2 regions of the Arthrobacter sp. R4-81 genome follow, and region 1 is predicted to be linked to the other one. Evidence: predicted binding sites of a transcription regulator. Region 1 holds the regulator's gene; the other holds the start of a gene.
What was found. The regulator LexA, encoded in region 1, represses DNA repair genes until DNA is damaged. The targets are predictions, from matches to a motif close to TCGAACANNTGTTCGA.
Positions count from the first base shown of each region.

Region 2: a site for LexA is predicted at 2,478-2,493, ahead of M1E05_RS02065 (LexA family protein). Genes of this name have one in related genera too.

Region 1 covers NZ_CP096445.1:3,062,301-3,074,454, forward strand. Annotated here, with positions in the region: gene priA (bifunctional 1-(5-phosphoribosyl)-5-((5-phosphoribosylamino)methylideneamino)imidazole-4-carboxamide isomerase/phosphoribosylanthranilate isomerase PriA) at 1-688, opposite strand, end outside; gene M1E05_RS14240 (hypothetical protein) at 741-899, opposite strand; gene hisH (imidazole glycerol phosphate synthase subunit HisH) at 899-1,687, opposite strand; gene hisB (imidazoleglycerol-phosphate dehydratase HisB) at 1,684-2,310, opposite strand; gene M1E05_RS14255 (histidinol-phosphate transaminase) at 2,372-3,490, opposite strand; gene M1E05_RS14260 (LysM peptidoglycan-binding domain-containing protein) at 3,568-3,969, opposite strand; gene lexA (transcriptional repressor LexA) at 4,453-5,202, shown strand; gene M1E05_RS14270 (ATP-dependent DNA helicase) at 5,217-7,283, opposite strand; gene hflX (GTPase HflX) at 7,276-8,844, opposite strand; gene M1E05_RS14280 (class I SAM-dependent methyltransferase) at 9,420-10,034, shown strand; gene dapF (diaminopimelate epimerase) at 10,015-10,959, opposite strand; gene miaA (tRNA (adenosine(37)-N6)-dimethylallyltransferase MiaA) at 11,052-11,984, opposite strand; gene miaB (tRNA (N6-isopentenyl adenosine(37)-C2)-methylthiotransferase MiaB) at 11,988-12,154, opposite strand, start outside.
Region 2 covers NZ_CP096445.1:428,188-434,095, forward strand. Annotated here, with positions in the region: gene M1E05_RS02055 (amidohydrolase) at 1-669, opposite strand, end outside; gene M1E05_RS02060 (Y-family DNA polymerase) at 742-2,040, opposite strand; gene M1E05_RS02065 (LexA family protein) at 2,033-2,464, opposite strand; cyclic di-AMP (ydaO/yuaA leader) riboswitch at 2,670-2,827, shown strand; gene M1E05_RS02070 (hypothetical protein) at 2,830-4,185, shown strand; gene M1E05_RS02075 (ATP-binding cassette domain-containing protein) at 4,212-5,908, opposite strand, start outside.

The DNA of each region.
Region 1 (12,154 bases):
CCTTGCCCACGATGGCTCCTTCGACGCCCAGGGGAACAAGTGAACGCAACACCCTAAGGTCTTCGAGGCTCGAGATTCCTCCCGAAGCGACAACTGGCTTGCGGGTCTTCTCCACCATCTTGCGCAGCAGTTCCACGTTTGGACCTTGCAGCGTGCCGTCCTTGGTGACGTCAGTGACAACGTAGCGGGCGCAACCGGCCGCCTCAAGCCGCTCCAGTACCTCCCACAGGTCGCCGCCTTCCTTCGTCCAGCCGCGGCCTGCAAGGGTGGTGCCCCGGACGTCAAGCCCGACGGCGATGCGGTCGCCGAAGCGGTCAATGGCACGCTGCGTCCACTCCGGGTTTTCGAGGGCGGCGGTCCCGAGATTGACCCGGGCGACACCCAGATCCAGGGCCCTCTCCAGTGATTCGTCGTCCCGCAACCCACCCGAAAGTTCCACTTTGATGTCGAGCTTGCCAACGACTTCCCGCAGCAGCTCCGAGTTCGAGCCGCGCCCGAAGGCAGCATCGAGGTCAACAAGGTGAACCCACTCGGCACCCTGCTGTTGCCAGTTCAGTGCAGCCTCGAGCGGAGTCCCGTAGCTGGTCTCGCTTCCTGCTTCGCCCTGGACCAGTCGTACGGCCTGGCCGTTCACTACGTCAACGGCCGGGAGCAGTTCAAGTACCGGCAGCGGGGTTTCGTCGTTCATCATGGTCCTCAAGGGTGGTGGAGCGGAGTAGGAAATGTAGCCGGCTGTGATGTCAGGCGGCAGGCAGCGTCAGCATGTAGGCGGCCAGGAGCGCCATTCCAGCAAGGGTATAGAACACCACCTGGATCCAGCGTGGTGCTTTCTGTTGCCGGAAGGACAACGCCCCGCCGACCAGCAACCCGGCGAGGCCCATCAGCACTATGGACCACACTATGCGTCTGCTGCAGGTTGAGCTGAAGAGGGGTTGGCGGGAGCGGCTTCTGCGGAAGCAGGAGCCTCGGCACGCCGCCCATGACGCAGGCCGTTGACCCAGTTACGCAATAGACGGGCACCGGCATCACCGGACTTCTCGGGGTGGAACTGCGTGGCAGCCAAAGGGCCGTTTTCAACCGCGGCAATGAAAGGTGCCCCGTGCTCGGACCAGGTGACCAGTGGCGGAGCCATCCGCGGCTGGATCACATCGAAGTCCCAGGTCTGGACGCCGTAGGAGTGAACGAAGTAGAAGCGCTCATTCTCGACACCTTCAAAGAGGTGCGAACCCTCGGGAACCTTGACCGTGTTCCAGCCCATGTGCGGCACGACGTCGGCCGGGAGCAACTCGACTTTCCCAGGCCATTCACCCATTCCTTCGGCCTCTGTGCCGTGCTCAACGCCGGCTTCGAACAACACCTGAAGTCCGACGCAGATGGCCAGGACGGGCCTGCCGCCGGCTACGCGTCGGCCGATCATCCGAATACCGTCTACGGCTTTCAGTTCGTTCATAACGGTCTCGAAAGCGCCGACGCCGGGGACCACCAGGCCATCGGCGTTCAGTACGTCCTGGGGCTTGGCGCTCAGGATTACTTCGGCTCCGGCACGCTCCAACGCCCGGACAGCAGAGCGGACATTGCCCGAGCCGTAGTCCAGGACCGTGACGGTGGGCTTACCCTCCGGCGAGGAGGGCTTGACGGCGGCGTCCGGATCAAGGATCGCGCCGTCCTGGATGAGCTTTCCGGTCACAATGCCCCCTTAGTTGATGGGATTCCGTCCACGCGCGGATCGGTTTCCACGGCCGCGCGCAGTGCCCGGGCGAACGCCTTGAACTGTGCCTCCACAATGTGGTGGGGGTCCCTGCCGGCCAAGACGTTCATGTGAAGGCATATTCCTGCGTGCAGGGTGATGGCTTCGAAAACGTGGCGGGTGAGTGAGCCTGTGAAGTGGCCGCCAATGAGGTGGTATTCCTGGCCGGCAGGTTCGCCGCCGTGGACCAGATAAGGCCTGCCGGAGACGTCCACGACTGCGTGCGCCAGCGCTTCATCAAGGGGAACGGTCGCTTCTCCGAAACGCCGGATACCTGCCTTGTTACCCAAGGCCACTTTCAGGACTTCTCCGAAGGTGATGGCGACGTCTTCCACTGTGTGGTGGACATCGATGTGCGTGTCACCGGTGGCCTTGACCGTGATATCGATCAGGGAATGCTTGCAGAGTGCCGTGAGCATGTGGTCGTAAAAGGGAACCGAAGTATCGATGTCCGATGTTCCGGATCCATCCAGATTGATCTCTACCAGTACAGAGGATTCACTGGTCGCGCGCTCCATTCGCGCAGTCCGTGCCGCGGCAGCAATGGATCCAGGGTTACTCATGGTGATATGTCCTTAGGAAGAAGGGCCTGAAAGCGTGGGGCTTCTGGGTCTTGGTTCAAGTTTAGGCCGGTACTGCGGTTTGCCTTGTCAGGATGCGCTCCAGTGCCTCAAGGAATGCTGTGGTCTCGGCCTCTGTTCCTGCCGTCACCCGCAAATGTCCGGGAATGCCGACGTCGCGAATCAGGACTCCGCAATCAAGAAGTGCCTGCCAGACTGCGTGCGGATTCTCCAGTCCCCCGAAGAAAACAAAGTTGGAATCGGAAGCGGCAGGTGTCAGGCCCATTCGTGTCAGCTCCGAGACAATCCTGTCGCGTTGAGCTTTGATGTCCTCGACGTCGGCCATCAACGCTTCCCGGTGCTGCAGGGCGGCAAGGGCTGTTGCCTGGGTGACCGCTGACAGGTGGTATGGCAAGCGGACCAGGCGCAAGGCATCAGTGACTTCAGGCGCTGCCGCCATGTAACCGAGCCGGGCTCCGGCCAGTGCAAACGCTTTGCTCATGGTGCGCGTTACGATCAGGCGTTCCCGCCCGGGGAGGAGCGTGAGTGCACTGGGAGTACCATCGTGTGCGAACTCGTGGTAGGCCTCGTCCACGATAACAATGGTGCGGCTCTCCTCACCGGCTTCGTAGACAGCCTTCACTACGTCCAGGCCAAGGCCGGTTCCGGTGGGGTTGTTAGGTGAGCTCAGGAAAACTACGTTCGGTCGAAGCTCCCGGACCTGTTCGGCCGCGTACTCTGCGCTTAGCCCGTAATCGGCAGCGCGCAGGCCGGAAACGTATTCGGTGTCAGTACCGCTGGCAAGCAAGGGGTACATGGAGTACGTGGGGGGAAAGCCCAAAGCTGTCCTGCCAGGTCCGCCAAAAGCCTGCAGTGTCTGCTGCAGGACTTCGTTGGATCCATTGGCTGCCCAGATATTTTCGGCCTCGAGCCCATGCCCCAGATACTCGGCCAGGGCTGACCGGAGCTCACTGAACTCCCGATCGGGATACCGGTTCAGTCCGGCGGCTGCAGCGGTTACGGCCTCGGAGATGGCCTTCAGAACATCCTCTGGCACGCCGTGAGTGTTCTCATTCACGTTCAGCAGGATGGGCACATCCAATTGCGGCGCACCGTAAGGCGTCAGGCCCCGGAGATTGTCGCGGAGTGGCAGTCGGTTCAAGCGCGCTAGCTGGTCAGTCACCAGAACAGTTTAAGTGCCTGATGCCGGGGCCGGAAAACTGTGACGCCTCCGGGCGAAGCCGGGCTCGAGGACAGGGCTCACGCGGAGGGGACAAAGAGCTGCTGCCCCGGACTGACCGCACCTCCATCGAGGTTATTCAACTGCACGATGTCAGCCACGACATCCCGCGGATCGCGCTCAGGTGCAACAGTGCCGGCGATGGCCCACAAGGATTGGCCCTGCTGCACGGTGACGGTCACAGTGGGAGTCAGGGAGAGCTCGGCGACGGTGTCAGCTGCCTTGGCCGGAGACGTAAGGAATCCCGAGAGCGACATCAGCAAGGCAGCCAGCAGCATAAGGGGCAAGACCACCAGGACAATCCATCCGCGCCGGGTAAGCCGCAGCGGTGCCTGCACCCGGCCATGGGCTTGACCAGGGGTGCCAGCACCGTAGCCACTGTCTTCTTCGTGGGCGCGGGCCCCGTGACCGGCAGGTGCCATTTCGGGCTCATAGAGAGCGGGCCTCTGCGGGGCGAGGGAACTGTGCAGCGTCGTCGCCGACTGAGACTCCCCGGAGACCGATTGCGGAAAGAACTCGTGGAACGCGGATGTAGCTGACATGACCGTCCTCCTGGACCATACTGTGCTGCCCGTCGTGTTCATTGATGGCAAGGTATTCATTGCCACCGGCCTCCGGTTTCGAACGCTTGAACGAATTCGGCGACCGGAGCAAGCAAACTAGAAAACCGACTAGAACACATATTCGAACCTTACTGACTAAGTTTTAGCATCTATGATCGAACATTGTCGAGACTCACTAGAACAAATGTTTGAAAAACTCCCTTGGCTGGCCTAGGTTTGATCAAAGAAACATTGATCAGGACAACCACATCTGCAGTTGATCAGCAGGGTCTGACATTCAGGCAGAACGTTCCCGGCGGCTGGCGCTCAGAAGCCGGGAGAAATGGAAAGGCGTTGGCGAAAATGGCAGCACAAGCCGCGGGCAGCAAGGCCACCGCAGGGGCCTCGCAGAATGCCCGGACGCCCAAGGGCCTCACTCTTCGCCAAAAGAGAATCCTGGAGACCATTCAACGGTCGGTCAATGACAACGGCTATCCCCCATCCATGCGTGAAATCGGGGACACAGTCGGCCTTGCGAGCCTGTCCAGCGTGACCCACCAGCTGTCCCAGCTGGAGAAACTCGGTTACCTGCGCCGGGATCCGAAGCGTCCGCGCGCCATGGAAGTGTTGATGCCGCTGACCCTGGAAGAAGGCGGAACGGAGCCTTCACGGCCGGAAAAGCCAAACCGGTTCAGGAGTGTAGGCCGTCAACCGGTAACGGAACTCGCTGGCGCAACAGACACCGCCATGGTCCCCCTGGTCGGGCGCATCGCCGCAGGCGGTCCTATTCTCGCCGAGCAGCTCGTCGAAGAGTTTATGCCGCTCCCCCGCCAGCTCGTTGGCCACGGAGAGCTGTTCATGCTGAAGGTAGCGGGAGACTCCATGATAGATGCCGCGATTTGTGATGGTGACTGGGTGGTTGTGCGCCGTCAGAGCGACGCAGTCAACGGCGATATCGTGGCCGCGCTATTGGACGATGAAGCGACAGTCAAGACGTTCCGCCAACGGGACGGCCACACATGGCTACTGCCACAGAACACGCAGTACGAGCCCATCCTGGGCGATCATGCCACCATTATGGGCAAAGTGGTCTCAGTCCTGCGCTCCATCTAGGACCCGCGCTCCAGCTAGGTACTGGCCACGCGCGTTTCCTCGGCCAGCCGTTTGAGCGCCGCCACCGCAATCGCAGGGTCGGTGGTGGGCCAGAAGGGCGGCAGGGCAGCACGCAGAAAATTGCCGTATCGCTCAGTTGATAACCGTGAGTCCAGCACGGCGACCACGCCCTTGTCCCCTGTCGAACGAATAAGGCGGCCGGCACCCTGGGCAAGCCGAATGGCGGCGTGGGTGGCGGAAACAGACATAAAGCCGTTGCCGCCTGCCTTTGCTGCCGCCCGGGAGCGCGCCGTCATGAGGGGATCATCAGGACGCGGAAAGGGAATCCTGTCGATCACTACGAGGCGACACGAGCCCCCAGGAACGTCCACTCCTTGCCAAAGGGACATGGTGCCGAACAGGCAGGTGTCAGGCTCATCCGCAAACTGCCGGACCAGCGCCGTCATAGTTGAATCACCTTGGCAGAGAATGCTCATGTCGAGCCGGGGACGCAGGGCTTCCGCAGCGTCTTCCGCTGCCCGGCGTGAGGAGAACAGGCACAGCGCCCCGCCCCCGGAGGCAAGAATCAGCTTTTCGAGCTCATCGAGAGCTTCGGGTGAGGTGCCCCGACCCGGCTTCGGAAGATGACCCGCCACGTAGAGAATTCCTTGTTTCGGATAGTCGAAAGGAGAGCCGACGTCGATGCCGGTCCAGCTCGGCGCACCCGGGCCCACGAGACCAAGGCCGCCCGCCGCAGGTTCGAAGGCGGAGCCGATCGCGAGCGTAGCGGATGTGAGCACGACGGTGTGTCCCTCGAACAGTCCCTCGCGGAGCCGGCCTCCGACGCTTAGGGGCGCCACATTGATCAAAGCCGGCGAGGCGTCATCGGGTGCGGAGTAACCGTGTTGCGGATCAAAGGTGCTGTTTCGGGAAATCCACACCACTTCGCCGTTTTCCCGCGCTGCGATAAGTCGTTCACACAATTCCAAGATCACCAGGAGGCGGGAGCGCGCCAGCTGCCGCCCGCCGTCGGCCGTGGTGGAACTGTCCCCCTTGGAATCGGAGAGCGCTGCGCGGCATGCGTCGCGGAGCTGGTCCACACAGTCGAGTTGTTCGTCGTTGAGCCCGCTGGGCAGGAGACCGCTGGGGATCCCGGCAATCGCAACTTCGAGGTTGGCCGCCGCGGAGTTGAGGGCGTCAACGGTGATGCCCGTATTCTTGCGCGCTCCGGATGCCGCCGCATGGACCATGGCAACGGAGAGTTGCCCGGAGACTGCACCCGTGACCCGGTCCTGCAGTTCATGGGCCTCGTCCACCACCACAACATCGTACTCAGGAAGCACCGCCAGGCCCTCGAAAGCGCTGACGGCGAGCATGGCGTGGTTAGTGACAACGACGTCGGCCTCGGCGGCGTTTTGACGGGCCAGTTCACTGAAGCACTCGGCCGCCATGGGGCATTTCTGCGCCCCCAGGCACTCCATTGACGTGACGGACACCTGCCTCCAGGCTCTGTCGGTCACGCCTGGCATCAGCTCGTCGCGGTCGCCGGTGATGGTCTTTTCCGCCCAGTCACGCAGCCGGACCACTTCTTTGCCCAGTTGGGACGAAGGACCACCCATGGCTGCCGCAAAGTGAGGCACGCTGGTGTCCTCTCCCAGAGAGAACAACTGCCCCTCAGACGGCTCCTCGGATGGGAAACCGCCCTCGAGCTTGTGTCTGCAGACGTAGTTGGCTCGGCCCTTGACGAGCGCCACCTTCACAGGCCGGTCCAGCGCCGGAGTTATTGTTTCCAGCAGCCTGGGCAAGTCCCTTCCCACAATCTGAGTCTGCAGGGCCAATGTGGCCGTCGAGACGAGAGTGGGTTTGTCACTGACAAGCGAGTGGGCGATGAGAGGAATCAGGTAGGCGAGGGACTTACCGGTCCCTGTTCCTGCCTGGACCAGCAGGTGGTCGCCGCTGTCTATTGCGCGCGCCACCTGCCGGGCCATTTCGTGCTGACCGGTGCGGCTCTCGCCGCCCATTCCGGAGACAGCCCGGTCGAGCAGTTCAACCACAAACCGCTCACTGGCCGATGCATTCGCCTCCGGATCCGCTTCAGTCATTGCTGATGAAGGATTCCAGCTCAGCGGCAAGACCTTCCCGGACCATCACAACGGCACGTGTGCCATGCTCATCGTGATCCAGGGTAAGGATTTCAGCATCTGTTTCGTGGAGTTTACTGATCAGGTCACCCCGGTTATATGGGATATGCAGTTCCAGCTTGACGCTTGGCCTGGGGATGGAGTCACTGATGGCTTTGAGCAGATCGCTAATGCCTTGGCCAGTCCTGGCGGAAACCACAACGTGCCGGGGTTCGCGCTGCTTCAGCCGCTCCACCACGAATGGATCAGCAGCGTCTACCTTGTTCAGCACGACGATCTCGGGGACCTTGCGCGCATCAACTTCGCTGAAAACCGCGCGCACGGCCGCAATCTGGCCTTCGGGATCCGGATGGGAGGCATCCACTACGTGGAGGATGAGGTCGGAATCGGCCACTTCCTCCAGCGTAGAGCGGAACGCTTCCACCAACTGCGTGGGCAATGACCGCACAAAACCCACGGTGTCGGCCAGGGTGTAACCCAATCCGTCGGCGGTTTCGGCCTTACGGACCGTTGGATCCAAGGTGGCGAAAAGCGCGTTCTCCACGAGGACTCCGGCGTCGGTCAGCCTGTTGAGCAGCGAGGACTTGCCGGCGTTGGTGTATCCGGCAATCGCAACAGACGGAACCGCATTACGACGGCGGTTGGCCCGTTTGGTCTCCCTCGCAGGCTTCATGGCGGCGATTTCCCGCCGCAGTTTCGCCATCCGTGTCCGGATCCGGCGCCTATCCAGTTCGATCTTGGTTTCACCAGGACCACGGGAACCCATTCCAGCCGCTGCCCCACCCACCTGGCCACCGGCCTGGCGGGACATGGACTCACCCCAACCACGCAGGCGCGGCAACAGGTATTCGAGCTGGGCCAGTTCCACCTGGGCCTTGCCTTCGCGGCTCTTGGCATGCTGGGCAAAAATATCGAGGATGAGCGCGGTACGGTCAATGACTTTGACCTTGACGATATCTTCAAGGCCGCGCCGCTGTGATGGAGCCAATTCGGCGTCGACCACAACGGTGTCCGCCCCCGTGGACATAACAATGTCCTTCAGTTCAAGGGCTTTGCCTGAGCCAAGGAAAGTTCCGGGATCGGGCTTGGCTCTGCGCTGAACGAGGCCGTCCAGCACTTCTGAGCCGGCGGTTTCTGCCAGTGCTGCCAGTTCCCGAAGGGAGTTCTCGGCGTCGGCCAGGGTTCCTTCTGACCACAACCCCGCCAGGACCACCCGTTCGAGCCGAAGTTGCCGGTACTCGACTTCGGTAACGTCCTCCAGCTCTGTGGAAAGGCCTGCGGTACGGCGCAGTGCGCGTCGTTCCTCAAGATCCTGCTGATCACCGTCGTAGCTGGTGTGCTCGTCGTTGAGCCCTGAAATGGCCTGCGCCCTTCCAAAAACAGCCTTGCTGTCCTCGTCCGCCTTCCGGACGTTCCTGGGAGGTACATCCTTGGCGAGAATCCGGTCAATTACAGCCTGGATCTCCTCGGGGGACATATCCTGGGCGGCTGAATCTGGTCCGGTGTTGTGCTGACTGGTCATGGTCTCCTTAAGAGGTTGTACATCTTCAGAATAGTGCCCTTTGCCGGGCTGTGGTGCTGTATTCGCGGTGGGCTGACGGCTGCTGGTCAATTGTTCCTCCGGATGGCCACGGCAGCGGTGCCGTGGCAGGTATGGTTTGGGACGTTTGTGTGTCGGCGGTTCCCAGGAAAGGGAACGGCTGAATGATTTCCAGTGGGGGTTGTCAGATATTTAGGTAGATCATGATGGACTCCATGGGGGTCGGGCGCCCAGTTGATCTGCCAGTCGGATCATTCGCCTCTGCTTCATAGACGTAGGCTCCGGACCCAGAACGGTAGCTGGGTGTGTGAGTCCGGGAGAGTTCGTCTGAAGGGGTTCATTGACTTTGAAAGCACTGGTGCTGAGCGCGCTAAGCGGAAGGATTTACCTGCATCGCTGCGGGACATTAAGCTGGGCGTCAGGCGGGCTAGGATGCCAACGCGCCTGCGCCGGGCCGAATCGCCGCTACTCAAAGATCAAGAACATGGATTAAAGAATAGCAGACGGGCCAAGCCCCGGTTTCCCATCCAGCTGCGGGGCAACTAATCTGGCCAGTTATGGAGTCTGCACACTATTTCAGCGCCCAGCCGGCGGGGCCGTTCACCCGCAAGCCGCTGACGGTCGAACTTGCCGGTGAAACGCGGAAGCTCCACACGTCGTCGGGGATCTTTAGCCCGGAAGGTATTGACAAGGGAACGGCCGTTCTACTTGCCGAGGTACCGGCGCCCTCTCCACAAGGGAACCTGCTGGATATCGGCTGTGGCTGGGGTCCAATCGCCCTGACCATGGCTTTGCGAGCACCCCATGCAACCGTCTACGCCGTAGATGTCAACGAGCGGTGTGTGACCCTGACGAACGAGAACGCCGCGGCACTCGGGCTGGAGAATCTCCGGGCCAGCTTGCCGGACGAGGTAGATCCCGGCCTCCGCTTCGATACCATCTGGTCAAATCCCCCGATCCGGATCGGTAAGGACGAGCTTCATTCGCTGTTACTGCGCTGGCTGCCCCGGCTGGCCCCTGGTGGTTCCGCCTGGTTGGTGGTCCAGAAAAACCTCGGTTCCGATTCACTGCAGCGCTGGCTTGCAGCAGAGCTTGATTCATCCTTTACGGTTACCCGTGAGAGTACCTCGAAGTCCTTCCGGATGCTGAAGGTCAGGAAAGCGTCCCACTAGCAACAATGACGGCGGGACCACTAAGCTCCACGTGCTCGCGCCCGTCGGGCCCGGGGAAAAACTTCACGCCGACGACGCCGCCGGGAACTGTGACGTTCCACGCATTCGGAGCGCCCTCGCCGGCCCAGTGCCGGATCGCGACAGCTGCTGCGCAGGCCCCCGTCCCGCACGACTGTGTTTCTCCGACACCCCGCTCGTGAACCCTCATCGTGATGGTCCCCACACCGTCGTGAACTAGTGGTTCGGACGGCACTACGAACTCGACGTTGGTGCCGTTGGGAGGGGTGGGATCCACGTGAGGGGCGGTAAACAGCTGGGTCGCCTCGAGCTCGGAAAGCTCTGCAAGGGCAACCACTGTATGCGGATTTCCCATGCTGACGGAGAGAGCAGGCCGGGCCACCTCCAGTCCGCTTGCGCTTACGAGGGAGTCCATTGCCCGGGCTGCAGCATCCTCGGGAAAGATGAATTCCCAAGGCCCCATGTCCACCGCGTATCCGGAACCGCTGCGGACGATCACTTTCACGCCTCCGCGGGTCCCAATCGTCAATGAGGCTCCCTCGTCCAAACGGACAAGTCCCTGGGCGATGAGGAAATGCACGAAAACACGTACTCCGTTGCCGCACATCTCGGACAAGGAGCCGTCACCGTTTCGGTAGTCCATGAACCATTCGGCGTCCGGATGATGGACCAGCAGGTCCCGGCCTTCAGGAAGGAAACGTGACAGAACAGCGCGGATCAGGCCGTCCCCGCCAATTCCACGGTGGCGATCGCACAGTTCGGCTGCCTGTTCAGGGCCAACAGGCCACGCGCCGGCCGGATCAGCTATCAGGACGAAGTCGTTTCCCGTGCCGTGCCCCTTCGAGAACGCCATGCCGCTCAGGCCCTGGTGAGCGTGAGCGGGGGTCTCTTCAAGGGTTTCATTCATGGTCCAAGGTTACCGTCTTGGTCGTGTTCGCTGTAAAACCGTCCGCCGGATCCCTTTCTCCCGGAAGTCCGGCATGAATCCGCTGAAGGGCCTCACGTAGAGAGAGCGGCCGCCTTCTCGAGCAGCGCAGGATCCTGCCAGTCCAGCCAAGCGATCCGGGGATCGGCCCGGAACCATGTCAGCTGACGGCGGGCGAATTGCCTGGTGGCAACAATGGTCTCTTCCGAGGCTTCCGAAACGTCGCTGACACCGTCGAGTACCTTCAGGAACTGGGCGTACCCGAGGGCGCGGGAGGCGGTTTTCCCCTGCCTCAGTCCGCGTGATTCGAGCCGACGTACCTCCTCCAGCAGGCCGTTCTCCACCATGCTGTGGACACGCTGGGCGAGGCGGGCGCGGAGAACCTCCCGATCCACTTCAAGCCCGATCTGCACCGCGGGCCTGATGTACTCGCGCTTTGGCATGTAGGAGCTGAAAGGGCGGCCGGTCAACTCATAGACTTCCAAGGCGCGGATGACCCGGCGGGTGTCTCCCAGGCGTGCAGCCGATACCGGGTCCAGCCGTTCAAGGCGGGAGCGCAGGCCCGCTTCTCCCTCTGACGCGGCCTCGTTCTCAAGGCGTCGGCGGATGGCGGGATCAGTACCGGGAAACTCCAGGACATCCAATGCAGCCCGCAGGTAAAGTCCGGAGCCACCGGCGAGGATGGCTCTCTTTCCGCGCCTATGAATCGCGTCGATCACCGCTCTGGCTTGCTGCTGGAAGTCCGAAACACTGGCTTCCTCGGTGACATCGAGGGTATCCAGCAAATGGTGGGGCACTCCCCTGCGTTCTTCCACGCTGATCTTGGCTGTACCGATGTCCATGCCCCGGTAGAACTGCATGGAATCGGCATTGATGACCTCACCGTCAAGTTCCAGGGCCAGCTCCACGGCCAGGTCAGACTTGCCGGAGCCGGTTGGCCCCACGACAGCGATCACAGGTGGGCCGCCGGCGGGGACGTTTGCTGTACCAGTACGCGGGGCTGACATTCCCTAGCGTCCGCGGATGGGAAGAGAGGGCATTCCCAGGGAGACTCCGGCCTTACCTGATTTCCCTGAAGGGGCGGGAACTCCGCAGGAGTCTGCCTGGGACCTGTCCCAGGCGTCGCCAGCGCGGGAGCGGCGCAGACGGTAATCCTCCGGAGTAGACGGGTCAGCGA
Region 2 (5,908 bases), 1.8 Mb from region 1:
TCCGGCCGCCTCGCGCCTCATCCAGGCATCCCGGTTCCACGCCATTTCGAAGTCCACAATGCCGACTATCCCGCGCGACGCTGCAATTCTTGCGGCATCGGCCACCCAGCCATCCACCAGAGGGTCAGGAAGCTGGTCCAACTGGCGCGTGACGGCGAACGCTGCGTCTTCCCGCAGCAGGCCATCGGCATCGAGGAAAACTCCGTAGCGCTTGGCAGCCGCACTGTTCAGCCACACACAATGGAGGTCGTGGCTGAGGAGTGCCGTCGGCTGGCGCCGCGTCACGGCGTCGAGCATCTCCAGTGTGGGAGCGTCGCTCCACACAGCGTCCCGGAATCCGACGCCGACCAGCGTCGTGTCGGACTCCATGCCGCCCAGGTGGGGGCGGAGGAGCTCGACGGCGTTCGTCGCCGACTCTGCGCGGGAAAGATCCAGCCGCTGGGCAGCAAGTGCCCACTGAGTCATGTGGACATGCTCGTCCCAGAGTCCGGGGATGGCGCAGCCGCCGTCGAAGTCCACAACAGTGGGGCGAGCCGGATGGTCTCCCGCCGGCGAGATACGAGAAACCACCCCGCCAGCGATGTGAATGTCAGAGCATTCCGAATCGCCGGGTTGCCGGATGGAGGCAAGAACTACATCGGACGGGGCGGCCGCGGAGGGGTGAACCATAGCAACAGGCTAGGCGTGCAGGAGCAAGCGGCAAAGCGAACCCCGGTGGCGGCAGGGTGATGCGCGTGGGATCTAGGCAGCCTTGACGAGCGGGAGTTCATCCCAGTGCGTGGTGTAGCGCGGGGACATCATGTCGCGTTTCATGGTCCAGTCCGGGCCTCCCCTGATGCCGGCGTGACCCAGTCCGATGGAGCCCCGGCCATAACGGCGGGCCACGTCCTCCAGAAGAGGGCCGATGCCGCGTTCCTCGTGAGGGTTCTCGAACGGAGACAGGGGCGGTTGGTTCCCCGAGGGGCGCAGATCGGTCACCATGATTCCCGCTTTCGCATATTTGATTCCCTCCTGGATCTGCGGCAACAGAGCATGCGCTGCCCGGGTAAGGAGCACGGGATCGGCGGTGGGCATCGGCAACCTGATGCAGGCCGACGGGTAGGAAGTGTCCTGGGGGTTGTAGTAGGACGTGGCGGCGTATGCCGTGAGGACTCTGGTCTGCAATCCGTGCTTGGCCAGCCTGGCGCTGGCCTGCTGACCGTAAATGCTGAGGACCTGGCGAAGTTCATGGACGGTAGTGATGGGCGTGGAGAAGGACCTGCTGAAAATCAACTGGTCCCTGCCGATCCGCTCCTCCTCCATCGGAATGCATGGTGTGCCCTGAAGCTCCAGGACGGTGCGCATCACCATCACTGAGAAGCGGTCCCGGATCATCACAGGATCTGCCTTTGAAAGGTCAAGGACCGACTGGATTCCCATGGCATTGAGGCGTTTGGTCAGGCGGGAGGCGATGCCCCAGATCTCGATCACCGACAGCCGGGCCATCAGTGTTTCCCGCTGGGCGAGGGGGAGGGAATCCCAGAGGCAAACACCGTTGAAGCCCGGATTGTTCTTGGCCCACTTGTTCGCAAGTTTTGCCAGGGTCTTGGTTCCTGCGATTCCGACGCACACCGGCACGCCTACGTTGCGGCGCACGGCGGCCTTCATCTCCAGTCCAAGCCGAAGGAGCTCATCCGGGGTTCCCTTGACGCCAAGGAAGGCCTCGTCGATGCTGTAGACCTCCAGCCAGGCCGAGAACCTGCTGAGGAGTTCCATCACGCGCGCGCTGATGTCGCCGTACAGCTCATAGTTGCTGGACCTGGCCACCAGGCCCCACTCCTTGACCCGTGGTGCGATCTTGAACCAGGGCTCGCCTACCGGGATGCCCAGTGCCTTGGCCTCGGGTGACCGGGTAACGGCACACCCGTCGTTATTGGAGAGCACAACCAGTGGCCGACCTTCCAGGGATGGGTCAAAGGCACGCTCAGCCGAGGCATAAAAACAGTTCACGTCCACGTGGGCGATCTGCTGCATCCGGTGCATCATTGCCGGCTTAGACATGGTGGAGGCACCTCGTGGCCACGCCCCAAATGATGAGGTCGGACAGTGCTGCAACGCGGATATCCGGGTAGTTCGCACTTTCCGCCTGGAGCAGGACGCCGCTTTGTCTGATGCGGAGGCGTTTGATGGTCAGTTCACCGTCCAGTACGGCGATGACCACGGACCCGTCCTTGGGCTCCAGGGCGCGATCGACGATCAATTCGTCCCCGTCGCTGATGCCCGCCCCCTCCATTGAATTTCCCGAGACCCTCACCACGTACGTGCTGGTGATGTCCTTGATGAGGTGTTCGTTGAGGTCGATCCTGCCGTCAAAGTAGTCCTGCGCTGGCGAGGGGTAGCCTGCAGCCACCGCCACAGGGGAGATGAGAACCGTGAGCAGCGAGCTGCCGGCGGCTATCATACGAGGACCCACAATAATGCCCACAACACACCTTCATTCGAATATATGTTCGATAATTCAGTGTACTGCGAGGTCGGACAAAAAGGCCTATCGCATCCGGATGGTGCAACGTGACTCGCCGCCAACCTTTTCCTGTTACCTAAACGTGACTTTAAGGGAGGGTTTCCTGTACGGTTTGTGCGTGGCCCATCTGGATCGGGCCGCGTCCGGGCTGACGCCGAGCTCTGCCACATCCCGGACTCCCAACACTAAGGCAGAGACGGGGGACCCAGAGTCTTCGGGCCGCTACCCAGCGGCCCGTGGGGTGAAGCCGTCACGTCTAACGTGCCGGCCGGTTGACCTCTTCCGAACCCGACAGCTAACCTCGCAGGCGTTGAGAGGCAACCATCATGTCCCGTTCTTTCGATCAGTCGCGCCCTTTACGCGCCGGACGGCATCGCGCAGAAGCTGCGCCATCCGTCAAAACCCCCAGCCCAACAAACCCCGCCGCGGAAGAGCCGAACCTCGGGACGGCTCCCACGGACCCCGTTTCCACCACCGTGATTCCGGCCGCGCCGATTCCCGCAGAACCTGAGCCCACTGCACCGGTTTCCACCGTCACGCGGCGAAGCAGGGACAGGCGCCCGGCCTTTGAAGTACCCCCTGCCCCCAGGACTGCGCCTGTGACTGAAGCCGCTCCGACGACCGTGCAGGAGAGCTCCGCTCCGGAAACCGCACCCATAGCCGAAGTGCGTCCCGCCCCCGCAGCGACGCGACGGAGCAGGACGGGGCGCGCGGCAGTTGAAAAGCCAACGGTGAGCGCATCGGCCGCCGCTGCAATCGACGCCCAGACGAGCGCACATAGCCCTCAGCTGGCTGCCGTATTCAGTTCCAAGCCCGATGATGTCCTGAAGAAAGCCGTTTCGGTTCGTGTCATGGGTCAAAGGATGGCCGTCGTAGCCGGAGCCTTTGCCGTGCTGCTTGGCGTAGGAGCAGCCAGCCAGGCCACAGAGCTGCCCTTCTTCGGCAAGGAAACTTCCGCCCAGGAGGCCCCCGGCACAACGAACGCGACTCGGGCGACCTCCGGAATACGGCCGACCGCCGGAACCACTACCCCCCGGCCAACCGTCTCGGCCACGTCCCCTGGGACAACCAGCGGCACCCCGGCCCAAGCGGCGGCCGGTGCCGATGTCCCGGCGGCAGCGGATCAACAAGGCACTAGCCTGCCTGGTGTGGGCAGCCTCCCCATGCCGGTGGACGCTCCCACCCTGGCGGCAATAGCGGCTGCCTCCACCGCCGCGGCTCCGCCCGCCTCTGCCACGTCCCCGAACGCCCAGCCTCCGGCCTCTTCCTCGAACCCTCAGCCCGCGCCGGCCTCGCCAACGGCGGCACCGGCTCCTGCGACAACCGCAGCACCAGCACCAGCACCAGCACCAGCACCGACACCGACACCGTCGCAGTCACCGAGTACACTGCTGACGCCAGTTACCGGCTTGCTCGACCCCTTGCTGGGCACGGCCACCGCTACGGCTCCCGCAGCCGTGGACGGCGCTGCGGAAGACGTCGTCGATACCAGCACTTATGCCAGCAGCCGCCTGGCCTCGTACGGATGGGGCACCGAGGAGATGACTGCCCTGAGCACCCTTTGGGACACCTCAGCTGGGTGGCGCGGCAGCCAGGTGGACAGGGGCATGAGCTACATCAAACAACGCTATGGTTCCCCGACCAAAGCCTTGGAATTCCGCGCAGCGAATAACTGGTACTGAGGCCTGCTCCGGGTTTCGTGCCGGCGTCAGGCCCCCACGTACGCTGCCAGATGCTCACCTGTGAGCGTGGAGCGGGCTGCGACAAGGTCAGCGGGAGTGCCTTGGAAGACGATCCGGCCGCCGTCATGGCCGGCACCGGGACCGAGGTCGATGATCCAGTCGGCGTGCGCCATCACCGCCTGGTGGTGCTCGATGACGATGACCGACTTGCCGGACCCGACCAGGCGGTCGAGCAGACCCAGCAGGTTCTCGACGTCGGCCAGGTGGAGGCCCGTGGTCGGTTCGTCGAGGATATAGACCTCACCCTTCTCCGCCATCTGGGTAGCCAGCTTGATGCGCTGGCGCTCGCCGCCTGACAGTGTGGTGAGTGGCTGGCCGAGGGTGAGGTAGCCGAGCCCGACGTCCACGATCCGGTCGAGGATCTTGTGGGCAGCAGGCGTGCGGGCCTCTCCTTCGCTGAAGAAGATGTTCGCTTCTGTCATCGACATTGCCAACACCTCGGCGATGTTCCGCCCGCCCAGCGTGTATTCAAGGACCGACGCTTGGAACCGGCGCCCCTCGCAGTCCTCACACGTGGACTCAACGGTGGCCATAACGCCCAGTTCGGTGAAGATGACACCCGCGCCGTTGCATGTGGGACAGGCGCCCTCAGAGTTGGAGCTGAAAAGCGCCGGCTTCACTGAATTAGCCTTCGCAAACGCCTTGCGGATGGGCTCGAGCAGACCGGTGTACGTGGCAGGGTTGCTGCGGCGTGAGCCTTTGATGGCGCCCTGGTCAACCACCACCACGCCGTCGCGGTCGGCCACTGAACCATGGATCAGGGAACTCTTTCCTGAGCCGGCAACTCCCGTCACCACCACAAGCGCGCCCAGCGGTATGTCGACGTCGACGTTTTGCAGGTTGTGCGTGCGCGCTCCGCGGACCTCAAGCGCGCCCTTCTGTGTGCGCACTGCCTTTTTAAGGGCAGCCCGGTCATCGAGATGCCGCCCGGTGATGGTGTCGCTCTTCCGCAGTCCCTCGAGGGTGCCCTCGAAGACCACCTCACCACCGGCGGCGCCGGCGCCGGGACCGAGGTCGACGACGTGGTCAGCGATGGCGATGGTCTCCGGTTTGTGCTCGACGACGAGCACGGTGTTGCCCTTGTCGCGCAATTGCAGCAGGAGCTGGTTCATCCGTTCGATATCGTGCGGGTGCAGGCCGATGGTGGGCTCGTCGAAAACGTAGGTGACGTCGGTCAGGGAGGACCCGAGGTGCCGGATCATCTTGGTGCGTTGCGCCTCGCCGCCGGACAGTGTTCCGGCCGGCCGGGCCAGCGAGAGGTAGCCCAAGCCGATTTCGGCGAACGAGTCGAGCAGATGCCGGAGTCCTTTGAGGAGCGGTGCAACCGACGGCTCGTTGAGGTCACCGACCCACCCGGCCAGATCGCTGATCTGCATGTCGCACAGTTCTGCGATGTTTTTGCCGCGGATTTTCGCGGACCGGGCCTCCGGGCTGAGCCGCGTGCCGTCACATTCGGGGCAGGACTGAAAGGTAATTGCGCGCTCAACGAAAGCGCGGATGTGAGGCTGCATGGCCTCGACGTCCTTGGAGAGCATCGACTTCTGGATCTTCGGGATCAACCCCTCATAGGTCAGGTTGATGCCCTCCACCTTGATCTTGGTCGGTTCCTTGTAGAGGAGGTCGTGCATTTCCTTCTTGGTGAATTTCGCTATCGGCTTGTCCA